One region of the Exiguobacterium sp. s102 genome, then DNA from elsewhere that is predicted to be linked to it. Evidence: riboswitches for the same ligand, from Rfam matches in the RefSeq annotation. Region 1 holds a riboswitch; each other region holds the start of a gene.
What was found. Region 1 has a riboswitch for thiamine pyrophosphate ahead of tenA (thiaminase II). Riboswitches for the same ligand answer to the same signal wherever they lie in the genome.

Region 1 (5,497 bases):
ATAGGTTTTCGAGAAGAGTCGGTTCAAGAAATAACGGTCGTGCGATACGGCAATCAGCGTTCCGTCAAAGTGCTCGAGTGCTTCTTCAAGCGCCTCGCGGGATTCAATGTCGAGGTGATTCGTCGGTTCGTCAAGAATCAGGACATTAAGCGGCGAATGGACAAGAATCGCGAGCATCAAGCGCATCTTTTCCCCGCCGCTTAACGCAGTAATCGGTAAGAAGACACGTGGACCGAAAAAGAGGAAACGGGCCAACAGGGAGCGAGCTGTTCCTTCGTCCGCCGAAACGTGTGAGCGGAAGTAATCGATCAGTCGCTCTTCACCCGGCATATCGACGTGTTGCGATAAAAATCCGACCTGATTTGACGGACCACGCGTGACACGTCCGTTCGTCGGCTGGAGTTGTCCAAGTAAGACACGTAATAACGTCGTTTTCCCACTTCCGTTCGCACCGACGATTCCAATCCGGTCACGTGCCGCGGCTTCGAAATCGAGCGACGCGAACAACTTCCGGCCGGCGACGGAAAGCGTGACATCCTCAAGACGGTAAACGATTTGACTGAGTTGCCCTTGCGACGAAAAGCGGATGTCAGGCACCGCTTTTTCCAGGAGCGGCCGTTTGAGTCGCTCAATCCGTTCGAGTGCCCGTTCCATGGCTTTTGCTTTTCGGAACAGTTTTTCGCTTGGCGGAGAGGCTTCATTTGCCCACTGGCGCAAGCGCCGAATCGCATCCTTCATCTGTTTGATTTTCTTTTGTTGTTCCGTGTAGGCGTGGAATTGTTCGAGGAGCAGGCGTTCTTTCGCGACCGTGTACGCCGAATAATTTCCTGGGTAGATTGTCAGTTCACCATCTTCAAGTTCAGCGATCAAGTTGACACTTGCGTCAAGAAACACGCGATCATGCGAGACGATGATGACAGCGCCCGGATAACTGTTTAAAAATTGTTCGAGCCATTCGATTGCTGCGAGATCGAGGTGATTCGTCGGTTCGTCGAGAATCAACAAGTCTGGTTCCACCAGCAGCATCCGGCCGAGGCAGATTTTCGTTTGTTCGCCACCACTTAATTGAGAAAAGGGACGTGTCAGCAAGGCATCGAGGTGGAGTCCGTTAATCATGCGCTGGATTTTCGAGTCGAGCAGGTAACCGTCCTGTTGTTCGAATTGTTCGGTCACACGCGTATACTCATTTAGCACATCGTCCAGGTGGTCAGCACTTGCCATTTGTTGTTCAAGCTGATGCATCGTCGTCCGTAAGGCGACGATTTGGGCAAATGCGGTCCAGAGAACATCAAGGCCCGTCAATTCTTCTGCGAACTGTGGAATTTGAGCCAAATAACCGATGGAAAGTCCTTTTTTGAGATAAAGGGTTCCGCTGTCCGCTGTTTCGAGTTGCGCGATTAAACGCAGTAACGTGGTTTTTCCGGTTCCGTTTCGACCGATCAATCCGATGCGGTCAGCTTGCTTAAGATAGAGCGAGACATCGGTTAAGACGGATGCTCCCCCAAATTGTTTTGTCAGGTGTTGGATGTCGCAAATCATGATCAGTAACTTCCTTTCATGCGCATCAAAAAACGGAGAACGCAAATAGCGCTCTCCGTTTACCGTAAAAGGTGCGCTTTGCTTTATTTTTCAGATGGATGTTCCTAAGAAAAGGGCAGACTCGTCCTTTAGAACGCCATTTCATGAAAAATCGCGCGCAACAGATAAAGTTGTTCCATCAACCATTGCTTACACGCAGCAAAACCCATCTTTTACACCACCTTTTCGTTTCGATAAAGTTAGTTTACCATGTTTTGAACTGAAAATGAAATCGTTTTCAGTTACTTGAACAGTCCGGAAATCGAGTTAAAGAACTTACTTAAGCCGTCAAACAGTTTTGCAAAAAATCCTTTCGTTTCTTCGGAGGTCGCGAACGCGTGGATATCTTGCCCGGCACCCTTTAATCCGGTCTCGATTTGTCCCCAGTTCAAGTCAGCTTTCTCCATTTGACTGAACAATGACGTCAACCGCTCCATTTGGGCGTCCGACAACTGGATGTTGTTATTTTGAATGACTTGGATGATGACATTCTCGATATCGACTTTGGTTTTCGGCTTTTGTTTGGCGATCTCTGCTTTGATTTCATTCATCAGTTCGGCGACTTTGTCCGTCCCGACCGTTTTTCCGACATCGGAAGTGACCGATAACTCTTGTTGGGCTAAATCTTTTCGTTCATCCGTCAATTTAATGCCGGTCTCAGCCGACGTTTGATCGTATGCTTTCATGATCCCCGTCAAAGCAGAGGTCCCGGTGACTTTATAAGGGGAAGTGATTGTGATGTCGGCGTCCGTTACGCCTGCAGTGACGAGCGCGTTCAAGTACATGTCTTTTGTTACCCAGGTAATGTTTTCGATCGCGACAGATAAACCGTCGCCTTTTTCAGCGAGTTCGATTTTTGCGGAAGAGTACATATTGCCGCCGAGTTGCGATTGGGGAACGTTTTTCCCTAAATATTTTTCTTCATCCGCTGCCGTGGCGATGACGGGCGTAATGCCTTCCGGCGCATTCAATCGGGCGAGTACCCAGGCTTTATCCTTTGCCCCGAGCGATTCACCAAGCGTGATGATTGTTTTATCGACGACTTGCTCTGCTGAAGCAGCAGTCGGTAGAAGTAAACTTGTCGCTAAAAGCGTCGTGGTCATGATTTTTGTTGCTTTATTCATAGTATAAATCCTCCGAGTATAGTAGGTAGTATCAGGTGCTAATTTCATTGTAAGTGACGTCTTCCAGAACGGAATCGGTCTTGAGGCGGAATGAACCGCCCACCTCGTGTCCCTAATCCTATACTACATTTCATTTAAAATCCTGATCATGTGACTGAAAAAATGATATAGTGAAGAGGAATTAAATAATGACCACTAGGGGAGTCGGTAGGCCGACTGAGACGACGAAGACGTTCGGACCCTTTGAACCTGATTAAGTTTGGACTTACGGAGGGAAGTGGCGTGAATATCTCTCTTGTTGTCTCTTCACGTCATGCCCTGTTCGTAGGGTGTGGCGTTTTTTGATTCAACAAAAGGGGGAATTAGGTTGAAATTCAGTCAAGAAATTCGGCAAGCCGCAAAAACATATTGGGACAGCAGTTTTTCCCATCCATTCGTCACAGGCATTGGTGACGGGACGTTACCGCTCGAAAAATTTCGACATTATGTCATGCAGGATGCGTATTACTTAAAACATTTCGCAAAAATTCAAGCCCGGGCCGCCTCAAAGGCAACGGATTTTGCGACGATCGCGGAACTCGCGGAACATGCGACATCGACCTATGCGGCTGAGCTATCACTCCATCAATCGTTTTTTGAACCGCTCGCTATTACGGAAGCGGATTTAGCAGCGTTCGAACCGGCACCGACTGCGTATGCCTATGTCTCACATATGCATCATGCGAGCGAGGGGACACTCGGGGAAACGATTGCAGCGATTTTACCGTGTTACTGGCTTTATTATGAAGTCGGACAACAACTGTTGACGAAGTCACCGGCGTCACCGATTTATCAACAGTGGATTGCAACATACAGCTCGGAATGGTTCGAACGGGTCGTCTTTGAACAGGTCGACCGGCTGGATGCTTTGGCGGCGCAAGCGACTGAAGCAGAACGGGAACGGATGAAACACCATTTCGTCAGAAGCTGTTATTACGAATTGATGTTTTGGGAAATGGGCTGGACGGAAGAAACGTTTGAACGTCTCTTTACACAAGTTACGCGTCAACCAAAAGTAACGAAACGATAAGTACAGCTTTAGCCGCTGTTGATCAGCGCGATCAGACGGCAGACTGCACAAAACCTGAGCAATTTTCAGCTTTCGTAAAGAAAGTCATGGCAATCGCTCAGGTTTTTTTGTTGGTGGATTACAGGCATGATGAAAATTCTGGTAAGGAAATCAGCTGTACCGTTCAATCAAATCGTTTAATTGTTGTTTGACGGCGTTTCGGTCCATCAAATCGTGGTTCGATAAGGATAGCTTCGTCATCGTCTCATCCGCACCCGCCATCTCACTGAAGAGCGAACCTAAGTCGTGGGCACGACGGTCGATTTGCAAGACGATGTCGATGCCGGTACGGTCTTGGAGCATGATGAGTTCGACTTCATCGAGTTTATGGGCGAAGTACGTATTGCGTGCCGAATACTCGAGTTCCTGGGCGATCGGTAAATCCTTCCGGTAACGCCCGGGAAGTTTTTCCGTGTCCGCTTTCTTGAGTCGGAAGCCAAGTTCTTCCATCGCTTCTAAGATAACGGATTGGAGGTCATTGGCTTGGACGATGATGGCGTCCCGGTCTGACGGATCGACCGCCTGGGCGATATCGAGACCCGTTTCAATCCATGACTTCGATTGACTGACCGAGAGCGGCGTATTGAATGGTACTTGAAGCGTAAACGGAATTTCGCGTTCGACACCTGCTTCAATCGTAAAGGCGGCTTCGTTTAGCGAAAAACGATCGAGTGTGAACGTCGTAAATGTCGTGCTGTCCCTGACTTCTTCTTTATATTGTGTATTAAACGCTAAATAAATCCGATCGATTTCTTGGTCGACATTGCCGCCTTTAATATGGACGGTTCCGTGAATCTGTCCGCCTGGCTCACAGCGTTCGCTGTCGAGTCGTGTATCGACTGTGGCGGCACCGATTCCGATTTGTGATAAAAGTTTTTTGAACATCGTTCGTTCCTCCTTTAATGATGAAGCTACCTTACTTGTCGAATAGGGTGGAATTTGCTACAGTTTCGAAAGAACAATCAGAAAAGGACGGGACTACAGTGGAATTACACCAAGTAAAAGAATTACTCACTCAAAAGCTCGAGGCTGCTGCTCTCGTGCATGCAACGATTAGTGGTCCGCGCCAAAAGTCGAATGATCTTCGAAGAATCAAACTAAAACCGATTCTATTGAAAGATACGTATGCAATCCAGTTAGAGTTTCAATATGAACGGATAATTAAACACGAAAATTTGTCGGTTGATGAATTTTTAGAACGACTCGACGGATTGATGGAGGAATTCCGTCAATTTTTATTCCGTTTCGAGACGGAAGAAGTTCAGTTCCAGTTATCCAAAAAAATGAAAGTATCGTTAAAAACAACGCAACAGTCACCCCTGCAAGCAGAACTGTCGCATAACCGTAAAAAAAGTCATCTCCTTGAAGATGGTGTCGTCGTTCCGTTTTTAGTCCGACTCGGTGTCATGACGGAAGACGGACAAGTCAAACGGCAAAAGTACGATAAATTTAAACAAATCAATCGGTTCCTGGAGTTCGTCGAAGATAGTATTTCCGCGTTACCGACAGACCGAACGTTACGGATTCTTGATTTCGGTTGTGGAAAATCGTACTTGACGTTTGCCTTGTATCATTATTTAAGTGTCGTCAAAGGCTTCGACTTGAAAGTGACCGGACTTGATCTCAAAAAAGAAGTCATCGAAGAATGTACAGCGATTGCGCGCGATCTCGACTATACGAATCTCGA
Region 2 (5,497 bases), on a different contig from region 1:
GCAGCCCAATCCGACCGCAGCGAGTAAAAGTAAGGCTATCGTTTCGCGTAACGTCGGTGCCGCAATCAAGAGCACCATCACGTACAGGAGGGCACCGAGCTTGAGTGCCGGATTAATACGTGCGAGCGGGGAGTCGTTTTCCTGCACGACGTTTCACCTCCTCGAGTTGCTGATACAAATACGATAACGGACGAGAGAGTTGGTTATGCTCGAGTAACGTCTCGTCTTTAAACAAAGTGTCCGGTGTGCCGTCGAACTGAAGTCGCCCGTCACCAAGGACGAGGACCCGGTCGGCATACTGGTGGACCAGCTCCATGTCATGCGTCACCATGATCAGCGTCGTCCCGTTTAATCGCGCCTGCTCGAACATCTCGATGAGTTGACTTGTCGTCTCGGCATCTTGACCGAACGTCGGTTCATCGAGTAACAGGACGTCTTTTGGTTCTAACAACATCGTTGCGACGCTGAGCCGTCGCTTTTGACCCATGCTCAGGGCGAGGGGCGACTGACGGGCGACATGGGTTAACCGGTAGGATTGCAACGCCGTTTCAATCCGCTCCGGCGTCGGTGCATCCATGCTGATTACGAGCTCGTCTTCGACCGTCTGCTTGAGAAATTGGAGCTCTGGCTGTTGAAAGACGAATCCGACGTGTCGGTAATAGCTCCGACTTTTCCATGTCCGCAGTTCTTTTTCGAACAAGCGGACCGTACCGCCTTGCGCCGGAATCAATTTCGCCAGTGTTTCGAGCAACGTGCTTTTCCCGGCACCGTTCGATCCGACGACCATGATCCATTCTCCGGCGTGTGTTGCAAGCGACAGGTTATCGACAATCACTTGCTTACGGCGTCCTAACGCGGTGCGCGTCAGCGCGAACGTCGTGTCGTGCCGAACCGGAGGACGGTTGTTAGTCACTTTTCGTAACCGCCCCGCCTGGGAAGAAGCGGGGGGCACGGTTTCCAGTTCATACGGGTAGAGGAGCGGCGTCGCAATGCCGCGTCGTTCAAGTTCATCGCGATACTGACCGAAGACATCAAGCGGCGGACCATCGCGTAAAATCGTTCCGCCGTGATCGAAGACGAGCACCCGGTCACTGAACGTCACACAGCGGTCAAGCTGATGTTCAATCAGAACGAGCGTCAACGTCCGGTCGTGATGGAGTTCCTCAATCAGCTGCATCAAAACCCGATGTCCTGCCGGATCGAGTTGCGCCGTCGGTTCGTCAAGCAATAGAATATCCGGCTCAAGCGCTAGGACGCAGGCGAGGGCGAGTCGTTGTTTCATCCCTCCTGACAGTTGCATAATCGGTGTCGTCAGCGGCACGTCCAGACCGACACGTGCCAGTACGGCGTCAATCCGGTCATCCATCTGACTGCGGTCGACTGAGCGATTTTCAAGACTAAAGGCAACTTCCGCTCCGACGGTCTGCATGCAGAACTGGTCGTCCGGATTTTGAAAAAGGATTCCGACCGTCCCATTCGTTTTGCAGTGGCCGCTGACATCGGCTTCGATCGCGTCAGGTAATAAGCCGGCGAGAACATGTAAAAACGTCGTTTTCCCACTGCCGCTCGGTCCGACGAGCAACGTCGTTTCCCCTTCGTGTAGCGTCACCGTCACCTTGTGCAGGACGTTGTCATGTTGCCCCGGATAGCGGACAGACAAGTCGTTACAATGAATCATGCTGCATCCGGCTTCCGCCGCTTACGCCCGATCGCATAACCGTTCAACGTCCCTGTCTTGACGAGCGCATCGACGATGACTTTCGCAAGTAATCCACCGAGCAATGCACCGCTGACGAGTTGAAGGGAAAACGTCAACAGAAGTGTCGTCGTCGTATAGTAGGCGAAACCATTGACGACAAGACTATAGACCATACTACCAATTGCGGCGAACATTCCGGATAGAACTAACGTCATCGTGTTGAACTTCCGGTATCCGAAGAGGGCAAAAGCGATTTCGGCACCGATTCCTTGAGCGAAACCAATCAATAAGGCCGATAATCCGAAGTGACTCCCCGTGAATAATTCGACAGCCGCGGCGACGACTTCTGCAATCAGTGCTGCCCCGGGCTTTTGAATGATGTAGGCGACAAGCGGACTCGCGATGACCCAAATCCCGAACATCCAGTTCGATCCGACCGGTCCGAAGATCGCGGAAATCGGTAACCACAATGTCGACCACCCTAAGTAGAGTACCCCGCAAGCAACCGACAACATCATCATGACAATGATTTCTTTCATTTTCCAACTGTTCATGTTCCTATCTCCCTTTGGCACAACCACCAGACAAACAAAAAGACCGCCCTCTATGAAAGAGAGCGGTCGCTGAATCTGCAAACATGCAGAAAAATTGAACGAATTACCGCTCCACTTTCCTACGCTAGTATGAACTAGATCAGGTTCAAAGGGTCCGAAGTGAATCGTCTCAGCCAATGGGCTCCCCTAGTGGATGTGCATATAGTGTGTACGCTATTTACTGTACCGACTCTACCGACAGTTGTCAATACAGATAAAAACCCTCCGCGAGGGGAGGGTAAGAAAAATTATTCTTTTTCTTTCGTTTGTTCTTCAGTAGAAACTTCTTCTGTCGCTTCAGCTGGTTCTTCAGCATCTGCTTCTTCGAGATCCGCTTCAAGTGTCGATTCGACGACGGCAACGACTTGAATGTCACCTTCCGTAACGATACGGTATTCTTTTTCTTCCGGTAAATCCGAAACCGATAGAGAATCACCGAGGTTAAGATTTGTCACATCGACTTCGACGCGTTCCGGTAATTTATCTGGTGTAGCTGCAACTGTTACTTTAAAGAGTGTTTGTGAAAGATATCCACCAAGTTTTGCACCAGCCGCTTCGCCGACGAGGACGATATCTGTTTCGACTTCTGTTTCTTCATCCATTTTAACAGCGATGAATTCAACGTGCTTGATTGTTGGTGTGAAGATATCCATATCGAGTTTGTTGATCAGTGTGTTGACTTTTTTACCACCGATTTGAAGTGCAACAAGTGCATTCTCACCATGTTCGCGAACGACTTTGATCAATGCTTTTTCGTCAAAGGCAATCGGTGTACTTTCCACTTTGTAACCATACACGACACCAAGAGCTTTTCCTTCATGACGTAATTGCTTTCTAAGTGAGCGTGGGCGTACTTCGCGTTCTTCTACTTTTAATGTTACTGACATGTTCATTTCCCCCTTGAATTTGGTATAGCCCTCAAAAGGTAATGAAGAAAGGAGTGGAACGAATCGTTCCGGATCAAGACGGTGCATCGAATGCTATTTCAAATTGATTTCATAAAAATGAAGATCGAAGTGAGTGGTTAGCATTTCTCTCCCAGGTCATTACGCTGATATTGAGAAACATGTGGTTGTAAAAGCAACTCGCTGATGCGGTGCTATGATAGTTATACCCCCGTAACATTAAAAGCTAAACATCAACCGGCGAAAAAACGATAGCCAGAAACCTGTTCTCCCTAGAGCAGCAACGGTTTACATCATGTAAAGAAATCATTGGACGAAGCAGCTCCCTTAAAAATATAGGCGGTGAACTTCCTCTTATTCAAGCAATTGAACCATCTCATCGACCGATAACGCAAGTGACGCCGGTTGTTCAAGTATGTCCGTCACGAGTGTCGCCTTCCGCTCCTGCAGCTCGATGATTTTTTCTTCGATCGTGCCTTTCGTGATTAATTTAATGACTTCGACCGTCTGTGTTTGTCCCATCCGGTGTGCCCGGTCAGCCGCTTGCTGTTCGACAGCCGGATTCCACCAACTGTCATATAAGATGACGGTATCCGCCGTCGCCAGGTTCAGTCCGGTGCCGCCCGCCTTCAGTGAAATCAAAAACAGATCGACTTCGCCTGCATTAAAACGGTCGCAGCGTTCGAGACGCTCCGCAATCGGTGTATCCCCGCGCAGTTCGAAATGAGGGAGGTGCAACTCATGCAGGTCGTCCCGAATCAAATCGAGCATTTTTGTAAACTGTGAAAAAATTAAGATCCGTTTGCCTGCTGCCCGTTTTTCTTGAATCAAGGCGAGCAACCGGTCCCGTTTCGCCGACCGGCCACGGTAGTTTTCGACGAACAACCGGGGGTCGCAACAGATTTGCCGGAGCCGGGTCAATCCGGCGAGTAACTTCATCCGTTCTTCCGGTTTTGACTGATCGAGATGCTGTAACGTCTCGAGCTGTAACTTTGCCAAGTGGGCGGCATAGAGTTTTTTCTGACCCGCCGTCAGTTCCGTGTACTGATGGACGACTTGTTTCGCCGGCAACTGTTGCAAAACATCTTTTTTCGTCCGGCGCAGCAAAAACGGTTCGACGAATTGTTGGACGTCCCGTGCTGACCAGTCGAGAAACCGTTGCCGGTCCGGCAAGAGTGTCGGGAAGACGACGTCAAAGATTGACCAGAGATCAAGCGTCTTGTTTTCGAGCGGCGTCCCCGTCAAGGCAAACCGCCGCGTCGCCCACAGTTGTTTTAAGCTGACCGTCGTCTGCGACCGTGGATTCTTCAGATGTTGTGCTTCATCAAAAAAGATACAATCGTAATGGATCGTTTGATGATTTTTGATGTCGAGCCGGAGCGACGGGTAGGAGATGATGAGAATGACGTCGTCCGGCAAGTCTTCGAGCTGTCGTAAGCGCGACGCACGACTTCCACTGAGCACATGGACGGTGCGTGTCGGAGCAAAGCGGCGCAGCTCTGCTGCCCAGTTGTAGAGGAGTGACGCCGGGGCGACGATCAAGACACGTGCACTCGGGAGCGTTTCGATATAACCGATGGCTTGAATCGTTTTGCCGAGTCCCATCTCGTCCGCTAAGATGCCATGACAGTCGTGTGCCGCAAGACTCTTGAAGAAGCGGACGCCGTCTTGCTGATACGGCAAAAGTTGTGTCGCGAGCGGTTCCGGTAACGCCAGTCGTTCTGTTTTTCCGGCTTTCATCTCGAGCAATCGTTCCTTCAGTTGACTGTGGACCGTCAAGAAGGCAGCCGGGGTCAACAGGGCCAAGTTCGGCACGGCAGGAACGGTCAATTCCGCTTCAAGTAACGTCTGTTCCGTCGCTTCGACTTCCTGTAACAGTCGTTTGATTTGCGTGAAGGCACGGTCTTCAAGCGACAGCAATTGTCCTGAACGTAAACGGTGGTACGTCTTTTGCGTCACGAGTGACGCAAGGACCGCCGACAGTTCTTGTTCTGAAATCCCGTCCATCGAAAACTTGAATGTCAACCAATCGAGTCGCTTCGTCACATTGACTTCAATTTTCGGATGGAATGGACCGGGGAGCAATGCCGTTTTGATACTCGCCGTCGCGTATAACTCGAGTTGACCGAGGGCAACCATCGGGTCAAGTAAACCTTTTAAGACAACGTAGTGATTACTTTCTCCTTCTACTACATAACGGGCTTGATCCGCGCGGAGTCCTGTCGCTTTCAAGTAACGCGTCACCGCCCGCTCCGTCGATAAGTCACGCCCGATCCAGCGTGTCGGAGTCAACGGGTTGA
Region 3 (5,497 bases), 280 kb from region 1:
AGTTCAGGAACGATCAGGTCTACAAAATCCTCTAAGCTTGACGGGAGTGACGGCGGCATCAGATTAAATCCGTCTGCGATACCCATTTCAAACCACAGCTCCATCTGATCGACGATTTCTTCCGGTGTACCTATCAGTGTCAGGTGTCCCCCACCAGCTGCCAGATAACCTAACAGTTCTCTTAGCGTAGGCTTTGTATCATCGATGATTTCAAGAATCGTTTTATAGCGTCCGACCGGTCCTGAAAACGCATCGACAGGCGGTAAGGACGGCACCGCTTTGTCAAGATCCCAATCAGAACAGTCCTGTTGCAAAAAGAAACTCAGTTGCTTCAAGGCATTCGCGACCGGTAATTTCTCATCCAGTTCGGCTTTCTTCGCCAGCGCCTCTTCCCGGGTTCGACCGACGTATGTAACCAATCCTGGAAAGATTTTAATCTGCCGCTCCGGTGACTCACTTTCTTTGATTTGTGTCTGTAGACTTTCCCGGAATGCTTTCGCTTGCTTTACATTCCACGACACCGAATAGACGGCATCCGCGTGCTTTGATGCAAGTGCAATCCCTTGGGCAGATGCACCCGCCTGCATCGCCACCGGCTTCCCTTGAGGACTACGCGGTGTAGACGAAGGACCTTTTACGTTGAAGTAGGTCCCGCTATGATGGATCGGTTGAATCTTTTCAGGATCAATTAACCGGTTGTCCGTCCGGCTCGAAAGGAAATCAGCTCGATCCCAGGATAAAAATAATTTTTCCATTACAGATGCAAATTCATCCGCCTTTTGATACCGTTCGTCCCTTGCAGGGAGCGCATCCATACTATGGTTTAACGCTTCCCAGTCCGTCATCGACGTCACCAGGTTCCAGCCGACACGCCCGTTCGTCACGTGATCAAGGCTTAACAGTTGTCTCGCCGCTGTATACGGATTTGAAAACGTACTCGATATCGTTGAAACTAACCCGATATGGCGGGTTACTTGAGAAATAGCGGTTAAATTGATTACAGGATCGAGCCAAAAGGCCGGTAGTTCAGTTGCGTTTGCAGCAGGAAAAGATTGATTGTCAGCAAAAAATACAGCATCCAGGCAGCCCGCTTCCGCTAGTTGAGCCAATCGCTGATAATAACCGCTCTCCCCGATTTCTTCAATCGCAGAATCCGGCATTAACCATGCCGCTTGATGATGGCCACAGCCGTACAATAAAACACCGATGTTTAACTGCTTCGTTTTCGTCATCTTTAGGTCCCTGACTCCTTTCTCCTGAGCGCTGACATCAGTTCATCGTCAATCCGCCATCTACGGTTAGATTTTGACCGGTAATGCCAGAGGCTGCTTCTGACGCTAAAAAGGCGACCAATTGCGCAACCTCTTCCGGCGTCGTCACTCTTTTTAACGGAGTTGATTGGGCAATCAATTCGAATACTTCAGCGGTCGTCACAGCACTGGCATCCGTCACTTTTAACAAGCCGCCGGAGACGACATTCACGTTTATGCCGTACTGTCCTAGCTCTGATGCAAGATTACGCGTAAAGCCGATCAACCCTGCTTTTGCCGTCGTATATTCGTGATAGGGAACTACCGGGTTTTGATACAGATTCGTGCCGATGCTGATGATGGTGCCGTTATTTCGTTCAATGAATTGCGGCAGAACACTTTGCACGACGTGGAACGCTGCTTTCAACGTGCCATCCAACTGTTTTTGATAATCTTCCCATTCCAAATCGATGAATGATTTTTGAGCGCGCGGATCGAACTTAAAATCGACTAAGGCATTATTGATTACGACATCGATTTGTCCGTAATGAGCTGTCGCTGACTGCATCAATGTCTCGACGTCTTCTCGCTTCGTGACATCCGCATACAGGGCAATGGCATGTTCTGCACCGAGCTCATTTACGAGTTCCTCTGCCGCATCCTTGCTCTTATAATAATTAATCACAACTTTAAACCCATTGTTCACCAATACTCTTGCAATCGTCGCGCCAAGTCCCCGACTGCTTCCCGTCACTACTACCGTTCTGTTCACTGTCTTCCACTCCTTCATCGTCTTTTGCAACTTAAATAGCGAAGTCGTAAACAAAAAAAGCGCAACTCTCCAAAAGGAAAGTTGCGCACGTCTAAATAATCACATAGCAAAAAACCGACAGACTGGTCTTCGCTGGTTTATTAGAGTCTACACTTCCCTACGCTAGTACGAACTAGTTCAGGTTCAAAGGGTTTGAGTATCTACTCATCTCAGTTTAGCAACACCCCTAGTGATTCTATTCAAGTTACCTTCACTTTAGCGGTCTTAGAAATATCTGTCAATAATGACAAGACAGTTTTATCGGTGTCTCTTCTGATTACGAACGAAAGCCTTGCCTCCGTCGACCGGAAGCAAGGCTCTTTTGAATTGCCATGATTTTTTTCTCTGTTATACGCCTTCGTACGCAAGCTCCATGATGTTCCGAAGTTCCGTCACGAGCGGCATTTTTGGATTCGCTGTCGTACATTGATCTTCGAATGCATCGACGGCCATCTTGTCGAGTTTTGCTTCAAAGTCGGCTTTTTTGATGCCTTGGGCTTTGAATGACATTTTGATGTTCAACTGTTGTCCGAGTTCTGTGATCGCTTGGATTAGTGATTCGACACCTTGTTCCGTTGTCGCTGCCGGTAGTCCGAGATAACGCGCGATTTCTGCGTACCGTTCATCAGCGATAAATGATTCATATTTCGGGAACGAAGCGAGTTTCGTCGGTTTCGCTGCATTGTAGCGGATGACGTGTGGCATCAGAATCGCATTCGTCCGACCGTGTGGCGTGTGGAACTCCCCACCGATTTTGTGCGCGATCGAGTGGTTAATCCCGAGGAAGGCATTGGCAAACGCCATTCCGGCCATCGTTGACGCATTGTGAACTTTTTCGCGTGCTTCGGCATCGTCACCATTCGCATAAGCGCGTGGCAAGTAGTCGAAGATCATCTTGATCGCTTTTAGCGCCAGTCCATCCGTATAGTCGTTCGCGAGGACGGAGACGAAGGCCTCTGTCGCATGTGTCAAGACGTCCATTCCGGTGTCTGCCGTGATTGATGCCGGGACCGTCATGACGAATTCCGGATCGATGATTGCGACGTCTGGTGTTAATGCATAGTCAGCAATCGGATACTTGACGTTTTTCTCTTTGTCCGTGATGACGGTAAACGGTGTGACTTCAGATCCTGTTCCGGACGTCGTCGGAATCGCGACGAACTTCGCTTTGTTACCGAGCGCCGGGAATTTATAGGCCCGTTTCCGGATATCGAGGAACTTTTGACGTAAGTTCGAGAACGTTTCGTTCGGTTGCTCGTAGAAGAGCCACATGCCTTTCGCTGCATCCATCGCTGATCCGCCACCGAGGGCGATGATCAAGTCCGGTTTGAAGTCGCGCATCGCTTGCGCTCCTGTCTGAACCGTTGCAACCGATGGATCCGGTTCGACTTGGTCGAAGATCCGGTAGCTGACGCCTGCCGGTAAGTTGCGGATGACTTTATCCGCGTAGCCGAACTCGACCATCGCTTGATCGGTGACGATCAACGCACGTGAGACATCTTGAATCGATTTCAAGTATTGGACTGAATTTTTTTCAAAGAAAATCTTTTCCGGTACTTTGAACCACTGCATGTTCACGCGTCGTCTCGCCACCTTCTTGACATTGAGTAGATGTTTCGCCGTTACGTTTTCAGAGACGGAGTTTTTCCCGTAAGAGCCGCAACCGAGTGTCAGTGATGGTGTCAATTCGTTATACAGATCACCAATCCCACCGTGTGCTGACGGGCTGTTGACGAGAATCCGGCAGGCTTTCATCCGCATTCCGAATGCCGTCATCAAGTCGTCATTCGTCGTGTGGATGACTGCCGTATGACCGAGGCCACCGATTTCAAGCATCCGTTCGGCGACATGGAACGCATCTTCCGTTGACTGGACGCTATACGCACCAAGGACAGGGCTTAGTTTTTCGTGTGAGAGTGGTTCTTCTGAGCCGACTTTTTCAAGTTCTGCGACGAGCATGACGGTGTTGCTCGGAACGTCGATGCCGGCTTTTGCTGCGATCCAGGTTGCCGGTTTCCCGACGATGTCGGCATTGACGGCACATGTATCGGTTTTGATGACGAGCGCTTCGAGACGTTTTTTCTCATCTGCTGTACAGAAGTAGCAACCGAGTGCTTCCATCTCCGCCCGGACTTCCGCGTAGATTTCCTGATCGATGATGACCGCTTGCTCCGATGCACAAATCATGCCGTTATCAAACGTTTTGGAGAGGACAAGGTCACTGACGGCACGTTTGATTTTTGCTGTTTTTTCGATGTAGCACGGGACGTTCCCCGGTCCGACACCGAGTGCCGGTTTTCCTGTTGAATAGGCTGATTTGACCATGCCGGCTCCGCCGGTCGCAAGGACCATCGCGATATCCGTGTGGTTCATCAAGACTTTTGTTGCTTCGAGTGACGGTTGTTCGACCCACTGGATACAGTCACGCGGTGCGCCGGCTTTGACAGCCGCGTCACGTAACGTTTTCGCTGCTTCGAGTGAGCAGTTTTGCGCTGACGGGTGGAAGGCGAACACAATCGGGTTTCGTGTTTTAATCGCGATCAACGCTTTGAACATCGTCGTTGATGTCGGATTCGTCACAGGTGTGACGCCACAGACGACACCGACCGGTTCTGCGATATAGGTGATGCCGTTTTGAACATCTTCTTCTAAGACGCCGACCGTTTTTTCATCACGGAGACTGTTATAGATATATTCCGTCGCAAACATATTTTTAATCATTTTATCTTCAAAGACACCACGTCCTGTTTCTTCAACGGCGAGTCGTGCCAGTTCAACGTGACGTTCGAGACCGGCAAGCGCCATGTCACGGACAATCGTATCGATTTTCTCTTGATCAAATGTTAATAATTCCTGTAATGCGGTTTGACCTTTTGCAACGATTTTATTGATCGTTTGTTCGACAGGTGATACGTCTTGTTTGATTTTTTCTTTGACAGCCATGTTAGGTTTCCTCCCTATTTTGGAACGAATCTGAGTCTGCATTTCCCTACTAAATGTTAGGAATGCCAAGCTGATATTCAATAGTTTGTGCTTTCCTTCACAAATCAATCATACCGCCTTTTTGATGATTTGTGCATGACCATCCTGTGAACTATTTCACATCATTGAAAACGTTCTCATTCTCAAAAGGTGTTGTCGGACAAGGCATCCTTTTTGAATCCCTTGCCTGTGACTTTTCTCACAGCACCTATTTTCTTTGCTTGTCTGACGGACAAAACATCGTGTAATCTATTAAAAGATACATATTTATTTGTTTTGAAGGAGGAAGTTTCATGACAATCGTCAATCAAATGCTTGCGTTCAACGAACAATTCGTCGAAGAAAAACAATACGAACAATTCATCTCGGATAAATTCCCTGATAAAAAGGTCGTGATCTTAACGTGTATGGATGCCCGCTTGACGGAACTCCTCCCGCACGCGCTCGGTCTAAA
Region 4 (5,497 bases), on a different contig from region 1:
GACAACAAATCGGTGCACTTGGTAGCACGGGTAACTCGACTGGACCACACCTACACTTCGAAATTCATGTCGGTGGGTATATCTACAGCGGAACAGGCCCTGCAAATAGTGTTAATCCTATGTCAATGTTATAAAATCGTAAAAGAACCTCTACATTGTAGAGGTTCTTTTTTATACAGTTTGAATAATTAGTTGTTATATTACAAAATAACGTTTTCATTTGAAATGTAAATGAAATTTTTCTGAAACTATTACGGTGCTATAATCAATTTCAGATAGTTTCACTACGGAACAGGACTTCAAAAATCGAATTCATACATAAGCGAGGAACTCACATATGCTAAAAAAGTTATTTTCTACCGTACTATTAGGGACGTTATTATTGACGAACACCCCAATCACTCAAGCGGCTACAATCAAAGAAAAGAAAGCAGATAATGCAGCTGAACAACGTAAACTAGAAAAATCAATCAAAAAACAAGAATCTAAAATTTCAAAAGAGCAACGTCAAATCAATGCGATTGATGCAGCAATCAATGAAAATATTTTTCGTGTCTCAGAAAAAAATAAACAGATTCGTCAGTTGAATGAACGAATTGAAGAGCTTGAGGCAGACATTATCCATTATGAAGAAATGTTAAAACGCCAGGAAGAGCTGTTAGGAGACCGCCTTCGTGTGCTTCAAGAAAATGATGGGAATTCGATTAAATGGGAAGAAGTCATTTTTGGTTCGAAAGATCTTGGCGATCTCTTTAGTCGTGTGATGGCAGGGAAAAAAATTGCTGAACAAGATGACAAGATGATTTCTGCTTACCTTGAAACGCAAAAAAAATTAGCTGATGCTAAAGCGACGCTTGTGGATAAAAAGGAAGAGCGAGTGAAAGAAAAAGAAGCCCTTTTGGTTCAAAAAAAGGAACTCAAACAGCAAATGAAAGCACGTAGTGCAACCTTAAAAAAATTACGTCAAGGTAAAACAAAATTTACGACAAAACTTCTGAATGCGAAAGAACTTCAAGCGACATTAGAAGCGCAAGAACGTGCGATTGCGGCAGCAAAGGCAGCAGCTAAAGCAGCAGCGGAAAAGGCAGCAGCTGAAAAAGCGGCAGCGGAAAAGGCGGCGGAGGTGGCGGAAAAAAACAACGCCGGGACGTCTAAGAAGGTCGTAAGTGCTACGCCAGTCGCTAGTGTTCCGAGTGGTTCGGCGCAGTTCGTTCGCCCTGCGTCAGGAAGTGTTTCACAAGGATTCGGACCAGCGAGTGGTGCGAATGGGTATACTTTCCATAATGGTGTCGACTTTAGAGGGTCAGTCGGATCATCAATCGTCGCAGCAGCTTCAGGAACGGTCATCACAGCAGGAAGCGGTGGACCGTACGGAAATCACGTGATGATTTCACATTTCTTGAATGGGAAAGTGTATACAACAGTTTACGCGCATATGAATTCATTATCAGTTCATGCTGGACAAACGGTCTCGCAAGGGCAACAAATCGGTACGCTCGGAAATACGGGAAACTCGACGGGCGCACATCTTCATTTTGAATTGCATATTGGTGGTTACCAATACAGTGCGACAGGACCAGCTAACACAGTTAATCCATTAGCATACTTATAAAAACGAGCTTCGGCTCGTTTTTTTTATGGCGCTATGCTACAGTGAAAGAGAAATTTAAATCATGAGCAACTAGGGGAGCTGGAGGAATCTGGCTGAGAGGAAAACCATTCTGTTTTCGACCCTATCACCTGATCTGGATAATACCAGCGTAGGAAAGTTGAGATTGAAGACATGAATAAGTGACCACACTCGTTGGTTTTTCATGGCGTCGTCTGCTTTTTTACAGCGGACGGCGCTTTTTTTCGTTCCGCTTTCTCCTTGTGCTCTCATAGAAAGTGAGGTCTATCGATGAAACATGTACTGACGATTGCTGGATCAGACTCTAGTGGTGGAGCTGGAATTCAAGCCGACTTAAAAACTTTTTCTGCTCTTGGGGTTTACGGTATGAGTGTAATTACTGCTATCACAGCGCAAAATACGTTAGGCGTACAAGCAGTTGAAGATGTATCACCAACGCTTGTCGAAGCCCAGTTGAACTCGATTTTTAGCGATATTCGTGTAGATGCCGTTAAAATTGGGATGGTCTCGAATGAAAAAACGATTCAAGTCATTGCCAAATGTTTGAAACATTATCAGGGACCAGTCGTCTTAGACCCCGTGATGGTCGCAAAAGGGGGGCATGCGCTGTTAAGGAAATATGCTGAACAAGCATTAATGGAGCATTTAATGCCGCTTGCAACCTTGACGACCCCGAATATTCCGGAAATGGAACGCATGTTAGGGCAAGCGATTTCGACAATTGATGAAATGAAGCTGGCGACGACGGAATTCGCACAAAAACGAGATATCGCTATCCTGTTAAAAGGCGGTCATCTTGAAAGTACGGATGCCTCGGATATTTTATACACGGAAGGGATGCATCATCTGTTTCAGGAGGCACGATTAAAACGCCAGCATACACATGGTACTGGATGTACATTGTCTTCCGCGATTGCGGCACGTCTTGCGCTGGGAGATTCCCTGAAGGATAGCGTGATTTATGCTAAACGGTACGTAACTGAAGCAATCCGGCATGGATTTGCCTTAGGGAACGGAATCGGACCGACACATCACTTTTATGACATTTGGAGGGAAACGGATGCTTACAACCATTCATGATAAAAAACCATTAATTCATCATTTAACGAATGCGGTCACGATTAATGAGTGTGCCAATATGACCCTTGCGCTCGGGGGTTCACCTGTCATGGCGGAAGATATCCTAGAAGTCGAGGAAATGGTTGGACATGCAGATGCTGTCGTTATCAATATCGGGACATTGAACGCAGCTTCACGAGCGTCGCAATTGTTGGCAGGTCAAACGGCTAACCGATTGAAGAAACCGATTATTTTAGATCCAGTCGGAATGGGGGCGACGACACTTCGGACACAATTCACGAAAGAGTTACTCGAAGCAATTCATTTTACGGTCATTAAGGGGAACGTCTCTGAAATCAAGACGCTCATCGGTCAAGTCGGACGTTCAAAAGGAGTCGATGTCGCTTCCGGAGAGACATTAGATTTTCAAGTCGTCCATGAGTTTGCTGGACGGCTCGGGACGACTCTCGTCGTAACGGGACCGGTTGATTTCATTACAGACGGCAAGCGACAAGTAAAACTAACCGTAGGAACGCCACGACTCGGACACATTACAGGGACAGGTTGCATGACGGCATCGCTCATCGGAACCCTACTTGGAGCAGGGTATGATGCATTCGAAGCAGCGACCTATGGGACGTATTTAATGGGAAAAGCGGGTGAAGTCGCAGATGAAGCAGCGGGACTTGGTGATTTCCGGATGGGGTTGTTCAACGCAATCAGCTTGACTACAGAAGAAAGTTTGAAAGGGGTATTGACCAGTGGAGAATGATTACACGGTTTATGCGGTAACAGATCGGCGCTTTCACCCGGACGTTGCCTTGATTGATGCGGTCGAAGCAGCAATAAAAGGTGGCGCGACGATGGTCCAGCTTCGTGAAAAGCAGGCGCAAGGGAAAGAATTTCTCGAACAAGCGAGTGACTTGAAGAAAATGATGTCTCGTTACGGCGTCCCACTCATCATCAATGACCGGATTGATATCGCACAAATCGTCGGTGCAGGTCTGCATATCGGGCAAGAGGACATCCCTTTGAAGGAAGCACGTAAGCTGTTACCGGAAGCCACGATTGGGGTTTCTGTTTCAACCGTTGAACAGGCAATCGAAGCAGAGCAAGACGGGGCAACTTATCTTGGCGTAGGGTCGCTCTATCCAACGGCGACAAAAGACGATGCGAGTCAGATGACAAACGAAACACTCCGGGCGATTCGCCGGGCTGTTTCCCTTCCTCTCGTCGGGATTGGTGGAATCACACATCATGTGGTGCCCGACTTATTCGAGATGCTTGAAGGATATGCCGTCGTCTCTGCCTTATTCGCAGCACCAGATATTGAACGTGCGGCACGAGAGTTCAAAGAGGCGGTTCAGACTGCGCGTCAAATAGTATCAGACCGGGTATAATCACTGAAGAGGTGATGTACGTGAAATGGCAAGTCATTCGCTTTCGGGGAGGCTGGATTCGGTATCGAATCGAACCACAAATCATTCGAATCGACAACCGTGGAAAGTATCATTTAGGTTGGAAATTGTTTCCCTATCCGAATCGTTATGCATTTGAATTGGCGGTTTTGTTAAAAAACAAACACCAACAACGATATAAACGGCCGCTGTTGATTAAAACGGCATCCATCGCTACGGAAATCTGGGGCCATACACACCTGGATTTATTTTATCGAGTGATGTTACAAGTACCGTTACCACGCTTCCTATCGAATCGATATAAGGAGCGATTGCGAAATACAAGTATCATCGATATCGGTGTACGGGCTGTCGATACTAATCGAATCGTTTGGGATATCGGGAATCGATTAGGGGGATGGGCAGTTTTTCGTACAATCCAAAAAAAACATCGGAAATGAATCTTCACCTCGCGAATCATCGTAGTCATCTTACTTGCATTTGTTGTTTTAGGATGGTGCAATAGTTTGGAGGAGAGGTGAAGACAGTGGAGGCACCACGCTGTGAGACGATTGCGATCGATAAAAAACGTGCGACTGAAATTGGTCATGCCGTTGAGAAAATCCCGACGCTTGAGATTGGGAAATTGTTTAAAGTGTTATCGGACGCAACGCGTCTACGAATCGCTTATGCATTGACGGTCGAGCGAGAACTTTGTGTTTGTGACGTATCGGCATCAGTTGATTGTTCGATTGCGACGGCTTCGCATCACTTAAGAACGTTATTGAAACAAGGTCTCGTCAAATATCGTAAAGAAGGAAAAGTTGTCTATTATTCACTTGATGACCATCATGTCTCGTCGTTAGTTCATTTGGCAATGGAGCATGTGAATGAAGGAAAGGCTTCTTCTTGAGAAAAATATAAAAAACGCACCGCAGTCCGATAAAGAACTGCGGTGCGTTTTTTAGCTTTTTCACGAAGCTAATCGTATGAAACAACAGATTATTTGATTCGATGGAAGAACGTGATGGTCACACTGATGAGTAGAAAGGCTAAAATGGATAGACTAAAGCACATCCGTTTATAGGATGCTGTCACGAGCGCCGTATTTTCGAGTTCTTGATCTAATTCGGTATACAATTGATCTTTAACTTGAGCAAGATCTTCAAGAATGGTCTGCGTGGTCTGCGTCGATTGTTTCGCTAAAGCGGTAGCTGCCTGTGAACCGTTTGTTTCATAAAGGCTGAAAACGGTTTCGATTTCTTTTTCCCATGCATTGTTACGGACCAATAAATCTTTAATCGGTACAGGTGTTTCGTTCGAAGCATTGAGCACACGGCGTAAATCATGAATTTTGGTCGTGCAGAAGTAGTATTGTTCAATGTAGCGGTCGTCTTCATAGAGCAATAGG

Region 2: it holds a riboswitch for thiamine pyrophosphate, as region 1 does, so the genes downstream of both, KNQ02_RS14550 (ECF transporter S component) here and tenA (thiaminase II) in region 1, are expected to answer to the same signal.
Region 3: it holds a riboswitch for thiamine pyrophosphate, as region 1 does, so the genes downstream of both, KNQ02_RS08090 (3-oxoacyl-ACP reductase) here and tenA (thiaminase II) in region 1, are expected to answer to the same signal.
Region 4: it holds a riboswitch for thiamine pyrophosphate, as region 1 does, so the genes downstream of both, thiD (bifunctional hydroxymethylpyrimidine kinase/phosphomethylpyrimidine kinase) here and tenA (thiaminase II) in region 1, are expected to answer to the same signal.

The regions. Positions count from the first base shown of each region.
Region 1 is NZ_JACSML010000002.1:321,686-327,182, forward strand. It holds gene abc-f (ribosomal protection-like ABC-F family protein) at 1-1,539, opposite strand, end outside; gene KNQ02_RS06700 (DUF1002 domain-containing protein) at 1,821-2,702, opposite strand; TPP riboswitch at 2,890-2,995, shown strand; gene tenA (thiaminase II) at 3,070-3,771, shown strand; gene KNQ02_RS06710 (sporulation protein) at 3,922-4,695, opposite strand; gene KNQ02_RS06715 (class I SAM-dependent methyltransferase) at 4,794-5,497, shown strand, end outside.
Region 2 is NZ_JACSML010000008.1:49,573-55,069, reverse strand. It holds gene KNQ02_RS14560 (energy-coupling factor transporter transmembrane component T family protein) at 1-147, opposite strand, end outside; gene KNQ02_RS14555 (ABC transporter ATP-binding protein) at 113-1,678, opposite strand; gene KNQ02_RS14550 (ECF transporter S component) at 1,675-2,253, opposite strand; TPP riboswitch at 2,353-2,451, opposite strand; gene KNQ02_RS14545 (50S ribosomal protein L25/general stress protein Ctc) at 2,541-3,179, opposite strand; gene KNQ02_RS14540 (DEAD/DEAH box helicase) at 3,552-5,497, opposite strand, start outside.
Region 3 is NZ_JACSML010000002.1:600,205-605,701, reverse strand. It holds gene KNQ02_RS08095 (LLM class flavin-dependent oxidoreductase) at 1-1,232, opposite strand, end outside; gene KNQ02_RS08090 (3-oxoacyl-ACP reductase) at 1,270-2,040, opposite strand; TPP riboswitch at 2,160-2,260, opposite strand; gene adhE (bifunctional acetaldehyde-CoA/alcohol dehydrogenase) at 2,410-5,004, opposite strand; gene KNQ02_RS08080 (beta-class carbonic anhydrase) at 5,337-5,497, shown strand, end outside.
Region 4 is NZ_JACSML010000004.1:115,735-121,231, reverse strand. It holds gene KNQ02_RS11670 (murein hydrolase activator EnvC family protein) at 1-134, shown strand, start outside; gene KNQ02_RS11665 (murein hydrolase activator EnvC family protein) at 338-1,612, shown strand; TPP riboswitch at 1,674-1,784, shown strand; gene thiD (bifunctional hydroxymethylpyrimidine kinase/phosphomethylpyrimidine kinase) at 1,901-2,710, shown strand; gene thiM (hydroxyethylthiazole kinase) at 2,691-3,461, shown strand; gene thiE (thiamine phosphate synthase) at 3,451-4,089, shown strand; gene KNQ02_RS11645 (hypothetical protein) at 4,104-4,547, shown strand; gene KNQ02_RS11640 (ArsR/SmtB family transcription factor) at 4,625-4,999, shown strand; gene KNQ02_RS11635 (CHASE3 domain-containing protein) at 5,089-5,497, opposite strand, start outside.